4 regions of the Kosakonia sp. MUSA4 genome follow, and region 4 is predicted to be linked to each of the others. Evidence: predicted binding sites of a transcription regulator. Region 4 holds the regulator's gene; each other region holds the start of a gene.
The links. The regulator Fur, encoded in region 4, represses iron uptake genes when iron is present. The targets are predictions, from matches to a motif close to ATAATAATGAGAACNACTATCAA.
Positions count from the first base shown of each region.

Region 1: the regulator Fur is predicted to act here: its motif matches at 4,527-4,549, upstream of ftnA (non-heme ferritin).
Region 2: the regulator Fur is predicted to act here: its motif matches at 3,256-3,278, upstream of C0557_RS17580 (Nramp family divalent metal transporter).
Region 3: the regulator Fur is predicted to act here: its motif matches at 3,373-3,395, upstream of fes (enterochelin esterase).

Region 1 is NZ_CP025697.1:3,138,875-3,144,629, reverse strand. Features, by position in the region: gene uvrC (excinuclease ABC subunit UvrC) at 1-718, shown strand, start outside; gene pgsA (CDP-diacylglycerol--glycerol-3-phosphate 3-phosphatidyltransferase) at 775-1,323, shown strand; tRNA gene C0557_RS14920 (tRNA-Gly) at 1,473-1,548, shown strand; tRNA gene C0557_RS14915 (tRNA-Cys) at 1,603-1,676, shown strand; tRNA gene C0557_RS14910 (tRNA-Leu) at 1,689-1,775, shown strand; gene tyrP (tyrosine transporter TyrP) at 2,017-3,228, opposite strand; gene C0557_RS14900 (YecH family metal-binding protein) at 3,605-3,844, shown strand; gene ftnA (non-heme ferritin) at 3,885-4,382, opposite strand; gene yecR (YecR family lipoprotein) at 4,586-4,915, opposite strand; gene C0557_RS14885 (RpiB/LacA/LacB family sugar-phosphate isomerase) at 5,160-5,755, shown strand, end outside.
Region 2 is NZ_CP025697.1:3,735,215-3,740,969, reverse strand. Features, by position in the region: gene C0557_RS17590 (EAL domain-containing protein) at 1-1,732, shown strand, start outside; gene C0557_RS17585 (NupC/NupG family nucleoside CNT transporter) at 1,776-2,963, opposite strand; gene C0557_RS17580 (Nramp family divalent metal transporter) at 3,318-4,556, shown strand; gene ypeC (DUF2502 domain-containing protein YpeC) at 4,634-4,954, opposite strand; gene mgrA (L-glyceraldehyde 3-phosphate reductase) at 5,077-5,755, opposite strand, start outside.
Region 3 is NZ_CP025697.1:1,316,885-1,322,639, forward strand. Features, by position in the region: gene C0557_RS06250 (D-ribose ABC transporter substrate-binding protein) at 1-92, opposite strand, end outside; gene entD (enterobactin synthase subunit EntD) at 210-872, opposite strand; gene C0557_RS06260 (TonB-dependent siderophore receptor) at 945-3,200, opposite strand; gene fes (enterochelin esterase) at 3,454-4,662, shown strand; gene C0557_RS06270 (MbtH family NRPS accessory protein) at 4,690-4,908, shown strand; gene entF (enterobactin non-ribosomal peptide synthetase EntF) at 4,905-5,755, shown strand, end outside.
Region 4 is NZ_CP025697.1:1,441,416-1,447,170, reverse strand. Features, by position in the region: gene pgm (phosphoglucomutase (alpha-D-glucose-1,6-bisphosphate-dependent)) at 1-17, opposite strand, end outside; gene seqA (replication initiation negative regulator SeqA) at 42-596, opposite strand; gene ybfF (esterase) at 779-1,552, shown strand; gene ybfE (LexA regulated protein) at 1,683-1,967, shown strand; gene fldA (flavodoxin FldA) at 2,131-2,661, shown strand; gene fur (ferric iron uptake transcriptional regulator) at 2,951-3,397, shown strand; gene C0557_RS06870 (beta-N-acetylhexosaminidase) at 3,504-5,755, opposite strand, start outside.

The DNA of each region.
Region 1 (5,755 bases), 1.7 Mb from region 4:
GCAGTCGACCGTTCATCAGCGTCTGGCCGCTCTGGCCAGCGTGTTACAACTGCCAGAAGTGAAACGGATGGAGTGCTTTGATATCAGCCATACGATGGGCGAACAAACAGTCGCGTCATGTGTGGTTTTTGATACCAATGGGCCATTACGTGCGGAGTACCGCCGCTATAATATCACCGGTATTACTCCCGGCGATGACTATGCGGCAATGAATCAGGTCCTGCGTCGCCGTTACGGCAAAGCGATTGAAGAAAGCAAAATTCCGGATGTGATCCTTATTGACGGTGGCAAAGGGCAACTGGGGCAGGCGAAGGCGGTTTTTGCCGAGCTGGATGTTCCGTGGGATAAGCACAAGCCGCTGCTGCTGGGTGTCGCGAAAGGCGCCGATCGCAAAGCCGGGCTTGAAACACTGTTCTTTGAGCCGGAAGGCGAGGGGTTTAGCCTGCCACCGGACTCTCCGGCGCTGCATGTTATTCAGCATATCCGCGATGAATCGCACGATCATGCGATCAGCGGTCACCGGAAAAAACGCGCCAAAGTGAAGAACACCAGTTCGCTGGAAACGATCGAAGGCGTGGGGCCGAAGCGTCGCCAAATGCTGCTGAAATATATGGGGGGATTACAAGGATTACTCAATGCCAGCGTTGATGAAATCTCAAAAGTGCCGGGAATCTCGCAAGGACTGGCAGAAAAGATCTTCTACTCGTTGAAACATTAGGGGCTCTGTAGCACCATAGAGCGAAAATTTACGGACAACAGACAGTTAACGCCACTATGCGATTGAATATTCCTACGTTGCTTACCCTTTTTCGCGTCATCCTGATCCCTTTTTTCGTGCTGGCGTTTTATCTTCCTTTTTACTGGTCACCGCTCGTTTGTGCGCTCATTTTTTGTGTCGCGGCGATAACCGACTGGTTTGACGGTTATCTGGCGCGCCGTTGGAATCAGAGCACCCGTTTTGGCGCCTTCCTCGATCCGGTTGCCGATAAAGTGCTGGTCGCCATCGCGATGGTGCTGGTGGCTGAACATTATCATACCTGGTGGGTTACACTGCCTGCGGCTACCATGATCGCCCGTGAGATCATTATTTCCGCTCTGCGTGAGTGGATGGCGGAGATGGGGAAACGCAGCCGCGTAGCGGTATCCTGGATCGGTAAAGTGAAAACCACCGCACAAATGATGGCGCTGGTAGGGTTGCTGTGGCGTCCAAATATCTGGGTTGAATATGCAGGCATTGCGTTGTTCTTCGTTGCTGCCGGGCTGACATTATGGTCAATGCTGCAATATCTGAACGCAGCACGCGGCGATCTGCTTGAACCTTGATCGTATCGTCGTAATTTTCAGCAAACGATCCGGGTTTTGAAAAATATCGTTGACTCAGTGCGTCAGGTAAGTAGAATGCAACGCATCGGAAGGCAGCGTAACTCGCCAGAAGATAGAAAAATCAAGTGATTAGAACAAAACTTGATAATGCGGGAATAGCTCAGTTGGTAGAGCACGACCTTGCCAAGGTCGGGGTCGCGAGTTCGAGTCTCGTTTCCCGCTCCAAATTAAAGTATCGGCTAAAACAGCGGGTGCTGGCTGAAAAGCATAGAGATTCACGGCGCGTTAGCAAAGCGGTTATGTAGCGGATTGCAAATCCGTCTAGTCCGGTTCGACTCCGGAACGCGCCTCCAATTTCTTCCCGAGCCCGGATGGTGGAATCGGTAGACACAAGGGATTTAAAATCCCTCGGCGTTCGCGCTGTGCGGGTTCAAGTCCCGCTCCGGGTACCATGGGAAAACAAGAATAAAATCAATGATAAGCAGTGTCGTGAAACCACCGAAAGGTGGTTTTTTTGTGCCTGTTTTTCAGGCTTTATAATATATCGTACTCAAGCGAAGCGATTACATCGCCTGCGAAAATATTCAAAGCGTAATTGCGTCAGAGCTTCTGAAATAAAGTCTGCTGGCTGTTTTGGTATCATCCGCTCCGCACAAAAAGCCGCGCGAGTGATTTCGCGCGGTTTTTTTAGGCTTATCCCACTTCGGGTAGCAAACCGGTGACGATTAAAAACTGGATGACGATAACTGCAATGCCACAGGCGAAAATCAGGCACAGCATGGGTTTCCCGCCGGGAACACGGTAACTGTGTTGCGAATTATGCTTCCGGCTTTGCCAGGCCAGCATTGACGGTAACAGAAGTGCCAGCACGGAAAGTGCGACACCGGCATAGCCCAGCGCCATCACAAATCCGCGCGGATAAAACAGTGCAAAGGCCAGCGGCGGCAGGAACGTAATCATTCCACTTTGCAGGCGTCCGACAGCATTGTTACGCCGCTGAAAAAGATCCGCGAGATAATCAAATAATCCCAGCGACACACCGAGAAAAGAGGTTGCCAAGGCCAGATCGGCAAACAGGTGCACTGCCAGTTCCACATGCGGCGAGGCCACCACTTCGCGCAATGCTTGCAGCAAGCCGTTTAATCCTGCCTGGCTTGCCAGCAGCCCCATAAATGTTGACGAATCAATACTGCCAAGCGTTGCGAGCTGCCAGAAAATATAGGCCACCAGCGGAATGGCGCTGCCGGTGATAAAGATCTTACGCAATTTGCGGATATCACCGCCCATATAACTGACGATGCTTGGTACGCTACCGTGAAAACCAAACGAGGTGAAGATCACCGGAATTGCCGACAGTGCCAGTCCTTTTTCCAGCGGCATGGTCAGCAAATTCGCCTGGTGAACGTGCGGCATTAACAGTGCCAGCATCACCACAAGGAAGAGGAGCTTGGCGCTGAAAAGAAAGCGGTTAAACAGATCGACAAGCGAAGTACCGGCACAAACGACACCACCGGCAACAAGCGTGAACAGCAGCACACCGGCGACTGGCGAAAGCGCAACGTTAAACCACTGGCTGATGCTGGACGCCAGCAACTCTCCGGCGCCGCTGATGTACGCTGCGGTCAGCGCGTACATTAAAAACATCATACTGAAACCTGTTATCCACTGCCCATAGCGGCCAAGATAACGTCTCGCCAGCGACCCAAGACCGGTATCGGCGGGAACATACTGATAAACCTCCAGCAAGAGCAGGGCGGTGTAACACATCACTGCCCACAGCGCGATAAGTAACACGAAAGTGGTGGCAAACCCGACGCCAGCTGCTGCCAGCGGCATTGCCAACATCCCTGCGCCGATCGTGGTGCCGGCGACGATAAAAACACTGCCAAGTGTTCGATTCTTCACGCTTTCCTCTGCAATAAAACACACTACTAGCCCAAACTGCGGCGCAGATTAAGATAATTCAGTAGTTTCGTCAAACGACCGTTACATAGTGTGTAAGGATATCTTTACGATAATTTGAGTCATCGACACAAGCGAATCCCGATGACGAAATATTTTCCCAGGAGTTAAAGGAAGATGAGTGGATTATCGAAAACATTGAGTGGTTAACCGATCTCTTCTTCGATCACAGCATCGCGTTGGAAACGGAAACTATCGCTACTTCTGGCAGGCGGTAAATAGGCTGGGCTGGCGCTGCACCAGATGCATGTAAACCTGTCTTAACGCAACATCTACAGGCAATGTTGTGTTTATGATGCATCTTTTGCGAGGAGGATTTATGGCATCAATACATGGCCACGAAGTACTGAATATGATGATTGCATCAGGCGAACATTACACCACAGAGAGCCTCGCGGCGGCCATTACCGCCCGCTTCGGGGAAACGGCGCGTTTTCATACTTGCTCGGCTGAGGGAATGACGGCGGCAGAACTGGTGACATTTTTAGCGTCGCGCGGAAAATTCATTCCGGCTGAAGAGGGTTTTTCCACTCACGAAAGTAAAATCTGCAAACATTAATAAAAACGGCGGTAAAAAGTATTATTTACCGCCTGCGTAATTAATTCTGCGTATCCAGCGTCGCCAGTTCTTTATCGATGAAATACAAACCTTCGCCGCTTTTACCCGCCAGCGTTAATTTATCGATAACCGATTTAAACAATTTCTCTTCTTCGTGCTGTTCGGCAACATACCATTGCAGGAAATTAAAGGTTGGATAATCCTGAGTGGTCATAGCAACGTGCGCCAGTTCATTAATTTTCTGCGTGATCAGTTGTTCATGTTCGTAAGTGGCGCGAAACAGCACATCCAGCGAGGCATAATCGGCAACCGGCGATTCGATAGTATTGATGCGCGGCAGGCTGCCGGTATCCGTAAGGTAGTCAAACAGACGTTGCATATGCGTCATCTCTTCCTGCGCGTGGCGGCGCAGGAAAGCCGCGGCACCTTCAAAGCTGTGGTAGCTGCACCATGCGCTCATCTGCTGATAAAGCAGGGAAGAAAACAGTTCCAGATTCATTTGTTCATTTAGTTTTTCAATCATCTCTGCTTTTAACATGGCGCGGCTCCGGAAAATATAAAAATAGAATAGTAGAGCGGCCACTATAATTTGTTATTTAATTATTTGCAAAAGGTTAAATGAAAAATGATTTATTAACGAAGTGAATGAGAATAACACGCATTGCAGTGGTTAATTAAATAAATGAGAATTGTTTTGATTATTAATAAATGTGCAGGCCAGCATGATTGCTGGCCCGGAAATTACCAACTGCCCGTGGTATGGGAAAAGGCCATGCCGCGGCACTGATATTGAATAGTGACTTTTGTATTCATGCAAACCGAACCGCTGATCAGGCTACACGTTTCGATCGGTTGGCCGAAAGGTACTGCCGTAGCGTAACCCATCTGTTGGCACTGCTTGTTAGCCGTTCCTTGTGCGGTGTATTGATCGTAATTCGCGGTTTGCATCATCGACTGGTTATAGCTCAGACGCACCAGCCCACTGGTGGTATCCACACTGCTGACTTCCGCTTCTTTGGTGAGAGTGCAACCAGCAAGCAGCAGCGAAGCGGCAATAAAAATTTTCTTCATGAAATCACTCTGATTCATTTTGGCATGTTCTCATCTTAACGTGCGGATCGGAGGACAATCGGCAGAATAACCCGTGGAACTGGCGCTACTAATCGCGACGGCGAAACGACGGGGGATTGATGCAAAACTGTGAACCCGCTTTTGATTTTTAAAACCATTTTTCATTAAATTTGAAAGTATGTTTGGCAGGTAGTATGGTTTAACCAACCTTTGCTATCTGAAGCATGTTCACAGGAGATCAAAAATGAAAATTGCACTGATGATGGAAAACAGTCAGGCGGCTAAAAATGCCATCATTCTGAAAGAGCTGAAAGCCGTTGCCGATGAAAAAGATTTCCCGGTGTTTAACGTCGGCATGAGCGACGAGAATGACCATCATCTGACCTACATCCACCTGGGCATTATGGCGAGTATTCTGCTGAACGCGAAAGCTGTGGATTTTGTCGTCACCGGCTGCGGTACCGGGCAGGGTGCGCTGATGTCGCTGAACATTCATCCGGGTGTAGTGTGCGGCTACTGTATTGATCCCGCGGATGCGTTCCTGTTTGCCCAGATCAACAACGGTAATGCGTTATCGCTGCCGTTTGCGAAAGGTTTTGGCTGGGGCGCGGAACTGAACGTGCGCTTTATTTTTGAGAAAGCTTTTACTGGTCGTAAAGGGGAAGGTTATCCGCCGGAGCGTAAAGAGCCGCAGGTGCGTAATGCCGGGATCCTGAACCAGGTGAAAGCCGCGGTGGTTAAAGACAATTACCTCGATTCCCTGCGCGCCATTGACCGTGAACTGGTGAAAACGGCCGTCTCTGGCGAGCGCTTCCAGCAGTGCTTCTTTGAACACTGCCA
Region 2 (5,755 bases), 2.3 Mb from region 4:
TTTTTTCGGCTCCGGAACAAGTATTTTCTCAATCATTGATGTACAAAGCCTGATTTGCGCAGCGCTCATTTTTACTATGATTATCTATTATCCGTTACGGATGATAATCAATCCGCGTTTTGCCCGGACATTCTGCTATCGCAATCGCCAGCCTTTTTTATCGGCTAAAAAACGCTTATTTATGCTGGGTTGGCTGGGGGCATTAGTTGCAACCGTTATTATATTGTGCTCACCTTTTAAAACCGACTATATTGCCGGATATTTAGTGCCGATTATTTTCATCCTTTTCACACTGGGGATAAGCAGGTTAAGTTATTCATTTATTACACTTAGCTGGTCTGTTTCGGCGTTTATGTTGTTGGCTTATAACAATAACTTCCTGCAGGGTGTGAATTCCGACTACTCGCTGGCATTTGTCATGTCAGTGTTGATCAGCTTTACCATTTGCATGTTGTATATGACGCAGGTTTTTCACCGCAGTGAGTGGCTGAAAAGACGCTGGCAGTTACAGGCAATGAGCGATCCGCTGACCGGTCTGCCGAATCTTCGCGCGCTGGAAAAACAGATGGAACAACAGCCCAACGGCGTGGTGTGTTGTCTGCACATGAAAAATATGGAGTTTCTCAGCAAGCATTTCGGCATGATGATGCGCGTGCATGTGAAGCGCAGCGTTGCCCGGCAGCTACAACCCCTGTTGCAGAGTGGCGAGCGTTTTTTCCAGTTGCCCGGCAGTGAACTGTTGCTGCTGTTAAACGGGCCGGAAACGGCGGCGCGTTTACAGCATATGACCGATTATCTGAACAGTCGCCGCATCTTCTGGAACAACGTCGGCCTTGATATCGAATTTGGCGCTTCCTGGGGAGAGTTGCACGCATGCGGCGAAGCGCTACATCAGACGCTGGGGCAATTAAGCTGGCTGGCAGAGGAGGCCAGCGTCGGGCATCAGGTACTGGCGCTCACCAACAGTTTACAGACGGTAGCTGATCAGACGACGGACCGCGTCTTGCAGCTTAACAAGGTTAAACGCGCGCTGGATGAAAATGGCATTCAGCTTTATGGCCAGCCGATTGTTGATGCGCAAGGGAAGGGATACCAGGAAATTCTCACCCGGCTTATCAGCGATGGCGAACTCATTACGCCGGATCAATTTATCCCCGTTATCGCGCAGTTTAACCTCGGAACACGTTTTGACATGCTGGTGGTTGAACGCCTGTTGCAATGGATGCAGCAGCACCCACAAACTAGCCAGTATGCGCGTTTTTCAGTGAATCTGATGCCGATGACGCTGATGCAAAAAGCTTTTGCGCCGAAGTTTCTGGCGTTGTTTGAGCACTATGCGATAGCGCCGCAGACGGTGATCATCGAAATCACCGAAGAGCAGGCCTTTTCCAATTCCGAAGTCAGCATTCTTAACATCCTGCAATTGCGCCAGGCAGGGTTCAAAATTGCCATCGACGATTTCGGTACCGGTTATGCCAACTTTGAGCGCCTGAAACGGCTGCAAGCGGATATCATCAAGATCGATGGCTGCTTTGTGCGGGATATTCTCCAGGATCAGCAGGATGTGATGATTGTGAAAGCGATTTGCGAACTGGCGAAAGCAAAGTCTCTTACCGTTGTGGCGGAGTATGTGGAAAACGACGAGCAACGCGAACTGCTGCTGGAGGCGGGAGTGGATTATCTGCAAGGGTATTTATTTGGCAAGCCGCAGCCGTTGACTGCTGGCGAATAAAAAACCGGGGAATTCCCCGGTTTTTTTGTCTCTTGCGTCGCTATCAGATAACCAGCGCGGCGATGGCGGCAGAAAGCACGCTGACCAGCGTCGAGCCGTACACCAGCTTCAGACCAAAGCGGGAAACGACGTTGCCTTGCTCTTCATTCAGGCCTTTGATCGCGCCTGCGATAATGCCGATAGAGGAGAAGTTGGCGAAGGAAACGAGGAACACCGACAGGATGCCTTCAGAGCGCGGGGAGAGGTTCGCTGCGATTTTTTGCAGATCCATCATTGCCACGAATTCGTTAGACACCAGTTTGGTTGCCATGATGCTGGCGACCTGCAATGCTTCGTGCGCCGGCACACCCAGAACCCAGGCGATCGGATAGAAGATATAACCGAGAATGCCCTGGAAGGAGATGCCGAAAATAGCAGCAAACAGCGCGTTCAGGCCGGAGATCAGCGCGATAAAGCCGATCAACATTGCCGCCACGATAATCGCCACTTTAAAGCCCGCCAGAATGTATTCACCCAGCATTTCGAAGAAGCTCTGACCTTCGTGCAGTTTTGCCATCTGCAGGTTTTCTTCGCTCTCTTCAACACGGTACGGGTTGATCAGCGACAGAACAATAAAGGTGCTGAACATGTTCAGTACCAGCGCCGCCACCACATATTTCGGCTGGAGCATGGTCATGTACGCGCCGACGATGGACATGGAAACCGTTGACATTGCTGTCGCGGCCATGGTGTACATGCGGTTGCGTGACATTTTGCCGAGGATGTCTTTATAGGCGATAAAGTTTTCGGACTGACCCAGAATCAGGGAGCTGACGGCGTTAAAGGACTCCAGTTTGCCCATGCCGTTAACTTTGGAAAGCACCGTCCCGATGGCGCGAATAATAATTGGCAGCACACGAATGTGTTGCAGAATACCGATCAATGCAGAAATAAAGACGATCGGGCACAGCACTTTCAGGAAGAAGAACGCCAGGCCTTCGTCATTCATTTTACCGAAGACGAAGTTAGTGCCTTCGTTGGCAAAACCGAGCAGTTTTTCAAACATTTCGGAGAAGCCTTTCACGAAGCCAAGGCCAATATCAGAGTTCAGGAAGAACCAGGCCAGTAAAACTTCAATCACCAGCAGTTGAATAACAAAACGAATGCGGATCTTCTTGCGATCGCTGCTGAAGAGCAGGGCAAGCAGCGCCACAACAGCAAGCGCCAGGACAAAGTGCAGAACGCGGGACATATTTGCTCCAAATATGAGACGGGTAGAAATTTCGTGCACATTCTATGTAACAAGCGGAAAGAAAACGAGATCAAACACACACTATATTGATGTCCTGTGACCAGACTCAAAAATAGTGATCAAACATACATTTCTGTTATGTTAAGTAAAGGAGTGAAAAGTTGCGTTCAAATGCTACACTCTTAACATAATTCGACGATGGTTCCTGCTATCGCCGTCACCATCCTTGAGATCCGGCCCTTCTATCGTTTCTGGCTATCAGAGAAATCAGGTAAATCCATTTTAAATGAACTTGATAATCATTCTCATTTTGCTAACATGAAACATAGCAAAGGCTATATTTAGGGGCAATAAATGAACAATAGTCGCGTTGAGAATAGCAGTGGGCGTGCAGCGCGCAAGTTAAAGCTGGCGTTAATGGGGCCTGCGTTTATTGCCGCGATTGGCTACATCGATCCGGGGAATTTCGCCACCAACATCCAGGCAGGCGCCAGCTTTGGCTACCAGTTGCTGTGGGTTGTCGTGTGGGCCAATATCATGGCGATGTTGATCCAGCTACTGTCTGCCAAACTCGGTATCGCTACCGGAAAAAATCTCGCTGAGCAGATCCGCGATCACTATCCGCGTCCGCTGGTGTGGTTTTACTGGGTTCAGGCGGAAATCATCGCCATGGCAACCGATCTGGCTGAATTTATTGGCGCCGCGATCGGCTTCAAATTGATCCTTGGCGTTTCACTGCTGCAAGGCGCAGTCCTCACCGGTATTGCGACGTTCCTTATTTTGATGCTGCAACGCCGCGGGCAAAAACCGCTCGAGAAAGTCATTGGCGGGCTGTTGTTGTTTGTGGCGGCGGCATACATTGTTGAGCTGGCCTTTTCGCAGCCGAAGCTGGCGCAACTGGCGCAGGGCATTATCATCCCCAGCTTGCCGGGAACTGACGCCGTGTTCCTTGCCGCTGGTGTGCTGGGCGCAACCATCATGCCACACGTGATTTACCTGCACTCGTCGCTGACGCAGCACCTGCACCAGGGCACGCAGCACGAGCGCTACTCTGCGACAAAGTGGGATGTAGGCATTGCCATGACCATTGCCGGTTTTGTTAACCTGGCGATGATGGCGACGGCAGCGGCGGCGTTTCATTTTAACGGACATACCGGCGTGGCCGATCTCGATCAGGCTTATCTGACGCTGGAACCGCTTTTAAGCCATGCTGCGGCAACCATTTTTGGGTTGAGTCTGGTGGCGGCCGGTCTCTCCTCCACCGTAGTGGGGACGCTGGCGGGACAGGTGGTGATGCAGGGATTTGTCCGCTTCCACATTCCGCTGTGGGTGCGCCGCAGCATTACGATGATGCCGTCGTTTATCGTGATCTGGCTGGGGCTGGATCCGACCCGCATCCTGGTGATGAGCCAGGTGCTGTTGAGCTTTGGCATTGCACTGGCGCTGGTGCCGTTACTGGTCTTTACCAGCGACCGTAAATTGATGGGCGGGCTGGTAAATAGCGCGCTGGTGAAACGTACAGGCTGGTTAATTGTGGTGCTGGTGGTGAGCTTAAATGTCTGGCTGCTGGTCGGAACACTTGCGGATTTATAATGAAAATGCCCGCAGGCGTTTAGCGCTGCGGGCAGAATGTTGAATGCCGATTAGCGGGGCGCTATCCGGCACGAAAATTAGTGGTGATGGCCGCGCCCCGGGCCGCGATGATCATCACGGTCGCGCCAGCCTTCACGATAGCCGCGCTCGTAAGCGTTGTGCTTATCCCAGCCGCGATGCCAACCGCGATCGTGCCTGTACCAGCGGTCACCGCGCCATTCATAGTGACGACCCCAGTAGTCCCGGTCACGCCAGCGTCCGCCGTCCCAGTAGTTACCATAATTATCGCGATCGCCAATTTGCAATTTAATCGACGGCAACAGGGTGATTTCGCCAGCATTAGCGACCAGCGGCGCTGAAGCCATTAACACTGCTGCCAGAATCAGTGACCTGAACATACTCTTCTCCTCACGATCGGGCCGAAACGGCCTGTTACAACAATTTTACGGGGCGGCAAAACCCCATATTATTGGCGGAACTCTTAAATCGTGAATGACAGCACTTTATGCTAAAACGGTATTTATTTTGTACTGCTCAGAATTGCCTCGATCTCGGCACGTTCATCCGCAGTGAAGTGACGGTTTTCCAGCATACCAACCGCATCGTCGAGCTGGCTTATTTTGCTGGCGCCTATCAGCACTGACGTCACCTTATCATCCCGCAGCACCCAAGCCAGCGCCATCTGCGACAGCTTCTGACCACGCCGTTGCGCCAACGCATTCAACGCGCGCACGATGTCCAGTTTTTGCGTGGTGAGCTGCTCCGGGTTGAGAAAACGGCTGTCGCTGGCAGCGCGCGAATCCGCCGGGATCCCCTGCAAATAGCGGTCGGTTAGCTGCCCGCCAGCCAGCGGAGAGAAGGCAATACTACCCACCCCTTTTTCCTGCAGCACATCCAGCAATCCCTCTTCAACCCAGCGCTCAAACATCGAATATTTGGGCTGATGGATCAGGCAAGGCGTTCCCAGATCATTAAGAATATCAATTGCTTCTCGTGCCTGTGCTGCCGGGTAGTTAGACAGGCCGACGTACAGCGCCTTGCCCTGGCGCACAATATGATCCAGCGCGCGCATCGTCTCTTTCAGCGGTGTTTCCGGGTCCGGGCGGTGATGGTAGAAAATATCCACATACTCAAGCCCCATCCGACGCAGGCTTTGATCGAGGCTGGCAATCAAATACTTGCGGGAACCCCAGTCGCCA
Region 3 (5,755 bases), 120 kb from region 4:
ATCGCGATCAGGCCGTTATCTGCGGCGAATAGCGAGCCGGATGCAGCGATCATCGAAGCCAGTACAACGGATTGCAGTAGGGTCTTTTTCATCTTTTTCTCCACATTGAATATATATTCAATAATGATTTATTATTCAAAGTAACGATAATTCGACGATGGCAAACTGTCTACGGTTTGCGCAGCTAATTTCTTAAAAGGAGAAAAGGATCACGATCCGAACGGTAAACCCACGGCCAGCGTTATCACCTGTTCGTGGTCGGCTTGCCAGTAGACGTTTGCTTTTTTATCAACCAGTTGTGGGGAAAATTCCGCCAGAAAATGCAGCTCAAGATGCTGTTCGTCAATGGCGGTGATGTGCGCGCTGGCAAAGCCGGGGAAGGGGTTCGCCTGCGGGGAAAACGCTTTGTAAAGGCTCTCTTTCGCGCTGAAAGCGAGCGTTAGCGCCAGCGTAAACGGCAGAGGGCAGGCGGCCAGCAGCGCATGTTCCTGCGCGTTAACAATACTTGCGGCCAGTTCATCGCACAGCGCCGGGCTGAACTGCGCTTCAAGATCCACGCCGACAAGGTGCGACGCCACCACGGCAACGGCGCGCTGCCCGCTGTGGCTGATGCTACCCGATACGCCTTGCGGCCAGCAGGGTTCGCCTGCGGTGCCAATGGCCGGAACCGTGCTGAAACCGTGCTCCTGCAACGCGTGCAGCGCGGCGATCCGCCCGGCCAGATGCTCGGTCTGGCGCTTTAACGCGCAGTGCGCAAGCGAGGCGTGATGCGGTAGCCAGAGAAGATCGGCGTGGGTAAACGTCGCGGGAAGAAAATCAATCAGATGAAGCGTGTGACCAGCGAGGGAAACGGTGTGATGAGTGGTGTGCATGGCGTTTCCTCGCCCGGCCCTCTCCCCGCCGGGAAGCGGGGGATCTTCCGTTGGGGAGAAGGCGGGTGCAACTTAGAAGTGGGTGTTCACACTCATATACCAGGTGCGGCCCGACTCGTTATAAGTTTCTGCGCCAGCGCCGTACATCCAGCCGGTGCTGCCGCCGGTGCTCTGGGCGTTACCTGCGCGCCAGTGGCGTTTGTCGAACAGGTTATCGATACCGGCCGTCAGGCTGACGTATTTGGTCACATCCCAGGTGCCGCTCAGGCCAACGATGCTGTAAGGGCTGACTTCGTTGGTGGCGGAACCGGTCACGCGGTTGCCCTGATAGTCATACTTTTTCGGTTCCTGTTTGCCGTACCAGGTAAAGGTCGACTGAACAGAAACATCCTGCACAATCTGCCAGCTCAGGGTGGAGTTTATCGTGTACTCCGGAATGATCGACAAGCGTTCGCCGGTGGTTTTGTTTTTGCTTTGCAGCATGTACGTGAAGTTGTTGCTCCACGTTACCGCATCGCTGACCGGCACGTTCAGGGTGCCTTCTAAACCTTCCACCACCGCTTTCGGCACGTTCTCCCACTGGTAGAGATCGGTTTTGGTACTGCCGACAGAGGTCTGGCTCAGCGGTGAATAACCGGCTTCAATCTTATTGCGGTAATCGTTGCGGAACCACGTCACCCCGGCCAGCCAGCCTTCATGTTTGAATTCCAGACCAATCTCTTTGTTGATGCTGGTTTCCGCTTTCAGATCGTCGTTACCCATCATATAGCAACCTACGCCGGTGCCGCTGGCGTAGCAACCCTGGCCCTTACTGTAGAGGATATAGTTCGGGTTGGTTTGATAGAGACTTGGTGCTTTGTAAGCGCGGGCGATACCCATTTTCAGCGTGAAGTCATCGCCCAGACCCTGCGACAGGTTCAGCGACGGGCTCCAGTTATTGCCGACAATGGTGTGATGATCAAAACGCAGGGCTGGCGTCAGCATGGTGCTGTCGGTCAGCTCCATGTTGTCTTCTGCGAACACTGAGTAGATATCAGCGCTGGAGTAGGGGCTGCGGTTGGTGCTGCTCAGACCGGAAATCGGGCCGCCCTGGAAAGCCTGCTTATTCGACGCCATGTCTTTCATTCGCTGCTGGTTCCACTCGGTTCCCAGCGTCAGCGTCTGGTTGACCAGCAGATCCAGCGGCAGGTTCACTTCGTTATGCAGCATCACGTCCGAGAGATCGATATCGGTGAACTTATTGGTGTTGAATAACCCTTCCAGACCGCCCGCCAGACCTTCGCCGAGACGCGAGTTGCGCGTGCGTTCGTACTGAAGCCAGTTATTGGTGGTCACACCGTTATCCCAGCCGCCATTCCAGGTGACAGAGTAGTTCTGGCGATAAAGACGGTTAGTCTCTTTGCCGTAGTTCTCTTTCACGTAGTTATTGGTGCTGCTGTCGTTGTTGGTGTTCTGCGTATCGCCCGCGTAGAGGTTGCCCTGGCGGCTGTAACCGGCTTCAAACTCCAGCGACTGCAACGGCGCGAAATCCCAGCGCACCACGCCGTTGATATCTTTGTTGATCGAACCTTCACGACCGGCAGCCATGGTGTTGGCATAGATCCCGGTACGTTCGGACTGATGATCCTGGTTGATATCCCACGCGTCGGCCTGGGTTTTTGCCAGGTTGCCGTACAGGCGGAAGCTGACATCGCCGCCCAGCGGGCCGCTCAGGCTGAAGTCGGTACGTTTGGTGGAACCTTCGTCTTTATGTTCCGGTGCGTTGAAATAGGTGTTCCACGCGCCGTGCCATTCGTTTGTTTTATCTTTTTTGGTGATGATATTCACCACGCCGCCAGCTGCGCCGTTACCGTAACGCGCCGCTGCCGGGCCGCGAATCACTTCGATGCGCTCGATCATTTCCGGCGGCACCCAGTTGGTGTCGCCACGGCTGTCACGCTCGCCGCGCCAGCCAAGGCGCACGGAGTTGCGGCTGGTAACCGGTTTGCCGTCAATCAGGATCAGGGTGTTTTCCGGGCCCATACCGCGAATATCGATCTGGCGGTTGTTGCCGCGCTGACCGCTGGTGGCGTTACCGGTTAAGTTAACGCCCGGCATGGTACGGATAATTTCAGAAACGTCGCGCGCTGGCGGGTTTTTGCGAATTTCGTCAGCGGTGATGGTGGAGACGCCCGGCGCCTGCAAATTTTGCTGCGCGGCGGTAACCACGATGGTGTCATCATTCGCGGTGGAGCTGGTGGTAGTGCTGTCTGCCGCCATGGCGGGCAAAGCAGCACCGTAGATCCCCAGATTGACCAATAAGGTCAGGGACTTGATTTTGTTATTCATTGTTTTACCTGCTTTTCATCGCCGCTTCCCCGGTTAATCCATTCCCAGGGGGAGAGGAGGCGGCATCATGGAGCCAGCACAAAGCGAGCTGCTCAGCCCTGAGTAGCATCGACAAAGGTGGCCTCTTTTGTGAAAGACGCGCTTCCCACAGCGCGCTAATACGCTATTGCAAATGCAAATTGTTATCAATAATATTATCAACAAATTTAGAAGTGCAAGCAAAAATTTCCACAGCATATTTGGGGTAATAGACGTGACGTCAACAACGGGAAGTGATGCCTGGTGGGAGTCAAAACAGGGGCCGGAATGGGTGCAGGAAGCGGGCGGATACCGCGTTACGTTTTGGTGGCGAGATCCAGCAGGCACGGAAACCACATCTCCCATTCAACGGGTCTGGCTCTATATCACCGGCGTGACCGATCATCATCAAAATGCCCGGCCGCAATCGCTTGAGCGCATTGCCGGTACCGATGTCTGGTACCGCGAGATTCGCCTTGAAGCGTGCTGGCGGGGCAGCTATTGCCTGATGCCTTCGCAAAATCACGACGACTTTTCCCCCGCTGTGTTTGCTGCCACTCCACCGGATCGCGCCGCCCTGCGCGAAGGCTGGCGCAAGCTGCTGGCGCAGGCGATTGCCGATCCGCTTAACCCGCAAAGCTGGCGCGGCGGGCGCGGTCATCCGGTTTCGGCGCTGGAAATGCCCGATGCGCCGCTACAACCGGGCTGGCAGGCATCCGATACCCCTTTCAATGAACCGCAATTACTGCGCTGGCGCAGCCAGCGGCTGAACAATACGCGTCGCGTGTGGATCTACACCACCGGCGAGGAAAACGCCGCCGAACGCCCGCTGGCGGTGCTGCTCGACGGGCAATTCTGGGCGCAGAGTATGCCGGTCTGGCCCGCGCTGGCCGCGCTCACCCATGAGGGGCAACTACCGGCGGCGGTCTATGTATTGATCGATGTGATTGATAACGCGCACCGCACGCACGAACTGCCCTGCAATGCTGATTTCTGGCTGGCGGTGCAGGAAGAGCTGCTGCCGCAGGTGCAGGCGCTGGCGCCGTTCAGCGATTGTGCTGAGCACACGGTGGTGGCCGGGCAGAGTTTTGGCGGTCTCGCTTCACTTTATGCCGCGCTGCACTGGCCGCAGCGTTTTGGCTGCGTACTGAGCCAGTCCGGTTCTTACTGGTGGCCGCATCGCGGTGCAGAGCAGGACGGCATCCTTATCCAACAACTTCAACGCGGTGAACTGCACCCCTCTGGCCTGCGCATTGTGCTGGAAGCGGGCGCGCGCGAACCGCTGATTTTTCGCGCCAATCAGGCGCTTTTTTCCCTGTTACAACGCATACAGCAGCCGGTTTTCTGGCGTCAGGTTGACGGCGGACATGATGCGCTTTGCTGGCGCGGCGGGCTGACTTCCGGGCTGATTACCCTCTGGCAGCCTTTGACCCGCGCCCGCTGACGCGCCCTTCTATGACAGGAGTTTGCTATGGAGTTCACCAACCCCTTCGATAATCCGCAAGGGCGGTTTTATATTCTGCAAAACAGCCAGCAGCAATACAGTTTGTGGCCTGCACAGTGCGCGTTGCCTGATGGCTGGCGCGTGGTGTGCGAACCGCATCCGCAGGATGCCTGCAATATGTGGCTTGCCGCTCACTGGCAGAGCTTAACCCCGGCGCACTACGTGACAGCAAGGAGCGGCCAATGACGCAACGTTTACCGCTGGTCGCCGCCCAGCCTGGGATCTGGATGGCGGAAAAACTCTCGTCGTTGCCCAACGCCTGGAGCGTGGCACACTATGTTGAGCTGAAGGGCGATATTGATGCCGCGCTGCTGGCGCAGACGATTGTTACCGGTATGGCGCAGGCCGATACGCTGCGCATGCGCTTTGAGGAAGATAACGGTGACGTCTGGCAGTGGGTGGATGAATCGCAACAGTTTGTGCTGCCCGCCATCACCGATTTACGCACTTACAGCGATGCGCATGCCGCCGCGCTGAACATTATGCGCGCCGATCTGGCGCAAAACCTGCGCGTCGAGAGCGGCAAACCGCTGGTCTGCCATCAGCTCCTGCGCGTGGGCGAGCAGCGCTGGTACTGGTATCAGCGCTATCACCATTTACTGGTCGATGGTTTCAGTTTCCCGGCCATTACCCGCCAGATCGCCGCAATTTACAGCGCCTGGCGACGCGGCGACGAAACACCGTCATCCCCCTTTACGCCGTTTGCGCAAGTGGCGGAAGAGTATCAGCGTTATCGCGACAGCGATGGCTGGCAGCGCGATGGCGCTTTCTGGGCGAAACAGCGCAGCGAACTGCCGCCGCCGGTTTCACTCTCTTCAATGCCGCTGCCGGGACGCGCGGCGACCACCGATATCCTGCGCCTGAACGTTGCGCTCAATGCTGATGATTTCCGCCGTTTAACCCGCGCGCTGCCGAACAGCCAGCCTGCCGATCTGGGGCTGGCGCTGGTGGCGCTATGGCTCGGTCGCCTGTGCGGGCGGATGGATTACGCCGCCGGATTTATTTTTATGCGCCGCATGGGTTCCGCCGCGCT
Region 4 (5,755 bases):
CGCGGGTGGTTAGCCATTGCCTGGTCCTTTCAATGCAAGGATTAAATTGTGCCGCAAACTTTTTCAATCAATTCCGCCGGGAACTGCATTGACTGCATGATGTGCTCAATCATGCTGCATTTACGGCCCGTATTGGTGTTGGTGATGACCCAGTAAGGGGTGTTCGGCACCTGCTTCGGTTTGGTCTGGTTGCCGTTCTGCAACAGGGTTTGCTCATTGACGGCAAAGTATACTCTTGTGCGCCCGTGCAGTGATTCAGTGGATTCCGTAAAGCCTTTGTCGTCGAGTGAATAGAGGGTAGACAGCACCATCAGGAAACGATTGACGGCCTTTTTCTGCTCGGCATATTCATCAGAGAGGAGCAGCTCACGCACAGCGCGGACTTTATCTTTTGCGGTATTAGCCGGTTTGATGCCTTCGACAGCAACAGCGGTACGCGGCTCTTTTACCGGTGCAAGAGAAGCGGCTGGCTGTGCCGGTGATACGGCGGAAAATTTCAACATACGCCGTAAAATGTCGGATGCGCTCTCGCCGATATGCTTAGTGTGGCTGGCAATATAACTGTAGAGCTCATCATCAACTTCGATCGTTTTCATCTTAATCCAGTGCTATATCTAATCTGAATACAAGTGTTGGGATTATAAAGTGAAATCTCAACAGCGGATAGCGTCAAACCAGGATGGCGGCAAAAGTAAGAGTAATTCTTAACCTTGCAGCCGGGCGGCAGAATGTTCACCATAATAACCTAACCTGCCAGAGTGAAAAAAAGAACTTTCCTATGAAATTGAACACGCGAGCGCAATCTGCACAACATCCGCACAACAATTCTCCGGTCGTCCTTGTCCACGGACTGTTTGGTAGCCTTGATAACCTCGGCGTACTGGCCCGCGAACTGGTGCAGGAGTACGACGTGGTGCAGGTTGATATGCGCAACCACGGTCTTTCTCCCCGTTCCGACGAGATGAACTACCCGGCAATGGCGCAGGATCTGCTGGATACGCTGGATGACCATCACATCGACAAAGCTATCTTTATTGGTCACTCAATGGGCGGCAAAGCCGTGATGGCGCTGTCGGCGCTGGCACCGGAACGCGTAGAAAAGCTGGTGGCGATTGATATTGCACCGGTCGATTACCACGTTCGCCGTCATGACGAGATATTTGCCGCGATCAATGCGGTCACTGACGCGCAGGTCACTACGCGCCAGCAAGCGGCTTCGCTAATGCGCGAGCATGTAAAAGAAGAAGGCGTGATCCAGTTTCTGCTGAAGTCGTTTGTTGACGGTGTATGGCGTTTCAATGTGCCGGTGTTGTGGGTGCAATATCCGCATATTGTCGGCTGGGAAACCATTCCCGCATGGCCTCATCCGGCACTGTTTGTCTGCGGCGGCAACTCCCCTTACGTTACGGAGCAGTACCGGAGCGCTTTGCTTGAACAGTTCCCGCAGGCGCGCGCGCATGTGATTGCTGGTGCCGGTCACTGGGTGCATGCGGAAAAACCTGAAGCGGTGATGCGGGCAATTAATCGTTATCTCGCTGAAAAGTCAAACTGATTAAAAAGGCGGCGACCAGTCGCCAGAACGCGTCCGCCCGTTGGCGCGCCCGTTATGCTGATGTATGATGGCGCGCTATTCAGCCCGGGCGGCAGCCCGATTGCTTGTCTTTCCCGTAGTATGCTTAAACATGGCTAAAGAACAAACGGACCGTACAACCCTGGATCTGTTCGCGAATGAGCGTCGCCCGGGACGGCCGAAGACGAATCCGCTCTCGCGTGATGAACAGTTACGCATCAACAAACGCAATCAATTAAAACGCGATAAAGTTCGTGGGCTTAAACGCGTCGAGCTAAAACTGAACGTGGAAGCCGTTGATGCGTTAAACGAACTTGCCGATGCGCGTGACATGAGCCGCAGCGAACTTATCGAAGAGATGCTGCTGGCACAGCTGAGCGCATTGCGCGGAAAGTAATTACTCCGAATCACCTCTCTTATTTTCACGTTTTCATGTGTCATACAGTGCACTCCGCGGCGATAGCTGTTTTCGCGCGCTTCTCTGTTCTGCTATGATTGCCCTTATCTGTGGGCAAAGCGCCACCATCATATTCATTAGGTTTCAAGAGGTTATTTTACTCATGGCAATTACAGGTATTTTCTTCGGCAGCGACACCGGCAACACCGAAAATATTGCGAAAATGATTCAGAGTCAGCTTGGTAAGGACGTTGCCGACGTACATGACATTGCCAAGAGCAGCAAAGAAGATATCGAAGGATATGACATTCTGCTGCTCGGCATTCCGACCTGGTATTATGGCGAAGCGCAGTGCGACTGGGATGATTTCTTCCCGACGCTGGAAGACATTGATTTTAATGGTAAGTTAGTTGCGCTGTTTGGCTGCGGCGATCAGGAAGACTATGCAGAATATTTCTGTGATGCGCTGGGTACGATCCGCGATATTATTGAGCCGCGCGGCGCGACTATCGTGGGCCATTGGCCGACTGCAGGCTACCATTTCGAAGCCTCTAAAGGGCTGGTGGATGATGGCCATTTCGTTGGTCTGGCGATTGACGAAGATCGTCAGCCAGAAATGACCGCAGAACGTGTACAAAAATGGGTTAAGCAAGTTCGCGAAGAGTTACATCTTGATGACATCATCAACGCCTGATTTTACGGCGTAATCTGTGGGTTACGTGGTATTAATAGGTAAAAGCAATGGAAATAATTGCTACAAATTTTTAACTTTTTTCTCCATCGCTGTACAATAAGCCCTGCTAAAGTGGTGTTATGAAGCACAGGAGTTGCTGGTGACACCACGTTTTAAAAGCTTACTTTACTTGAGGACTTGCAGTTTTCATTTAGCCATGGCAGTTCTATAATGAGACGCATTATCCCAGGTGCATTCCTTCTAACTTCCATTGAGGAAGTGAATCGTATAGCAACAGGACAGATTCCGCATGACTGACAACAATACCGCATTAAAGAAGGCTGGCCTGAAAGTCACGCTTCCTCGGTTAAAAATCCTGGAAGTGCTTCAGGAACCGGATAACCATCATGTCAGTGCGGAAGATTTATATAAACGACTGATCGACATGGGCGAAGAGATCGGGCTGGCGACAGTATATCGTGTACTGAACCAGTTTGATGACGCCGGCATTGTGACCCGTCATAACTTCGAAGGCGGGAAATCCGTTTTTGAACTGACTCAGCAGCATCACCACGATCACCTGATTTGCCTCGACTGCGGCAAAGTGATCGAATTCAGTGATGATTCCATCGAAGCGCGTCAGCGTGAAATCGCCGCCAAACACGGCATTCGCCTGACGAACCACAGTCTTTACCTGTACGGCCACTGCGCCGAGGGTGACTGCCGCGAAGATGAACACGCGCACGATGCGAAATAATCCCTTTTCATACTCAAGCCAGCCTTCAGGTTGGCTTTTTTTTTGCCCTTCAAAAACAAAAATGCCCGGCAGGTTTGCGCTGCCGGGCAGGTTACTTCAGCAATAATTACGCTTTCACGCTATCCACACGGCTGAAACGTTTGCCGTCCGGGCTGGCGGTGCGGATCTGCACTTCCCCGCTCACCTGCGGACGCGCTTTATCATCGTAGCGCAGCCAGTTTTTACCGCCGTCCGTAGAATATTCCACGACCATTCCCGGGAAGCTGGTATTGGCTTCCAGCTTGCCGCCGACCACGCGCGCGCCCGGTACAGGCAGGCGGTAGTTAATGCCTGCTTTGTCCAGTTTTGCCAGTTCACGATGGCCTAACAGATTTGCAAAGCGGGTCCAGTCTTTATCCAGCGCTTTTACATCGACCAGATGAGTTTCACCGCCTTTGTACTCGCGACCGGCCTGATAATCCTGTTCCCAACCGGCGCGGTGCCAGGCACGCTCTGCGACCGCAATCATGCGTGGATAAATCATGTACTCCATCTGGTTGTCGGTACGTACCACTTCACTCCACAACTGAGCAGAAAGACCATAGGCTCCAGGCCATAGTTTGTCCGATTTCGCGTTGAATGGATTGCCGTCGCGATCCAGTGAGGTTTCAGCATTTTGCGGCATGTTGTCCGGCGCAAAGCTGAAGATCTTGCGCTCATCGCTAAAGCGCGTGCCCCAGTAGTAGCCGCTTTCCGCCGGATGGACTTCGTTCGGGAAGTCGAGGTAAACATAGTCCGGGTTCGAGACAATGACGCGGAACCCTTTGTTTGCCCAGTCATTTACCGAATCGAAACCGCCCCAGTAGAGCGTATCCCAGAAGTTAACATTGACGTGATCGGTGGCAAACTCGGCGGCATTTTTAGCATCTTTCAGGCCATCCTGCCACGCCTGCATGGTGCCGATACCGTGCGCTTTCACCAGCTTGCTGACCTCAATACCAAAGTAGCTGGAAAGATGCTCAACATCTGCAACCTTACCCTCTTTGACCATAGACTGGCAGACCTGAGATTTAGCCCATGGTTTGTCCTGCTTGCTCTGATCGATGATGCCTTTGCCCGCTTCCGGTTTTTTCTGGTCGGTATAACCCGTTCCCAGATAGATGTTTTTCGCTTCGTCACCGCCAAAATGCCAGGTATTCAGCGACACACCCGCTTCTTTGTGCATTTGCTGGATTTCACCCATCACCTTATCAACGAAATTGCGTGACGAATCGAGGCACGGGTTCAGATAACCAGTGCGATTATAGAACTGTACCCCGGTGGTATTGGAGGTGTCCGTCGGATCCAGTAAACGGTACTGGTTCGCCTCTTTCTCTTTACCCTCTTTCATCAGGCGCTCATAGCGCGCTTCCATTGAGATCACTGCGGCACGGGCGTGTGCCGGCATATCAATTTCCGGGATCACTTCAATCTGTCGCGCTTTCGCGTACTTCAGTATGTCGATGTAATCGGCACGGCTGAAGTGGCCGCTGCCATTGTTGTTACTGTCCGGGCCGGAACCCAGCTGCGGCAGCAGGCAGGTTTTCTCGCTCAGATCGTGGCAACGTTTGCTGCCGATGTCGGTCAGCTCAGGCAGACCGGGGATCTCAATGCGCCAGCCTTCGTCATCGGTAAGGTGAAAGTGGAATTTGTTCAGCTTATAAGCTGACATTTGATCCAGCAGGCGCAGTACGGCATCTTTGCTGTGGAAATTACGTCCCACATCAAGCTGAATCCCGCGATAATCAAAGCGCGGTGCGTCTTTCGCTTCAAGCTGTGCGATTTTCGGCTCGCCACTGGCAGGGATCAGCGACAGCAAAGATTGCAGGCCGTAGAACACGCCAGCCTGATCAAAGCCAGTGATTACCGCTTCATTTGCCCCAATGTGCAACTTATAGGCACCAGATATGGCTTCATCACCCGCAAAAGCCTTCACTGCGATCTCTGTGCGGATGGGATAACTGCCCTCCTTAACGCCCAGCAGCGCGAAGCGCGACTTCACCGCTTCCTGCGCATCTGCGCCTAGCACAGAGAGATCGAGCGTCACGCCTTTGCTCAGATCCACATCCTGACCGGAGATTTTTACCTTCTGCGGCGTGGGGACAATCTGGCCGCGCAACGTGGAGAGGTTTAGCGCTTTGACGTCGCTATTTTTCTCAAAGCGCGCTTCAGCGGTCATCAGGATGTTTTTATCATCCGGCGTACGTTTCCACTGGCCGTCGAGCGGCGTAACAAACTGGAACAGATCTTCGGTATCGGTATTGGCAATCACTTTTGCCGTCGCACCTTCGGCCGTCACGTACCAACGAGGCAGCACATCGGTAACAAACAACTGCCAGT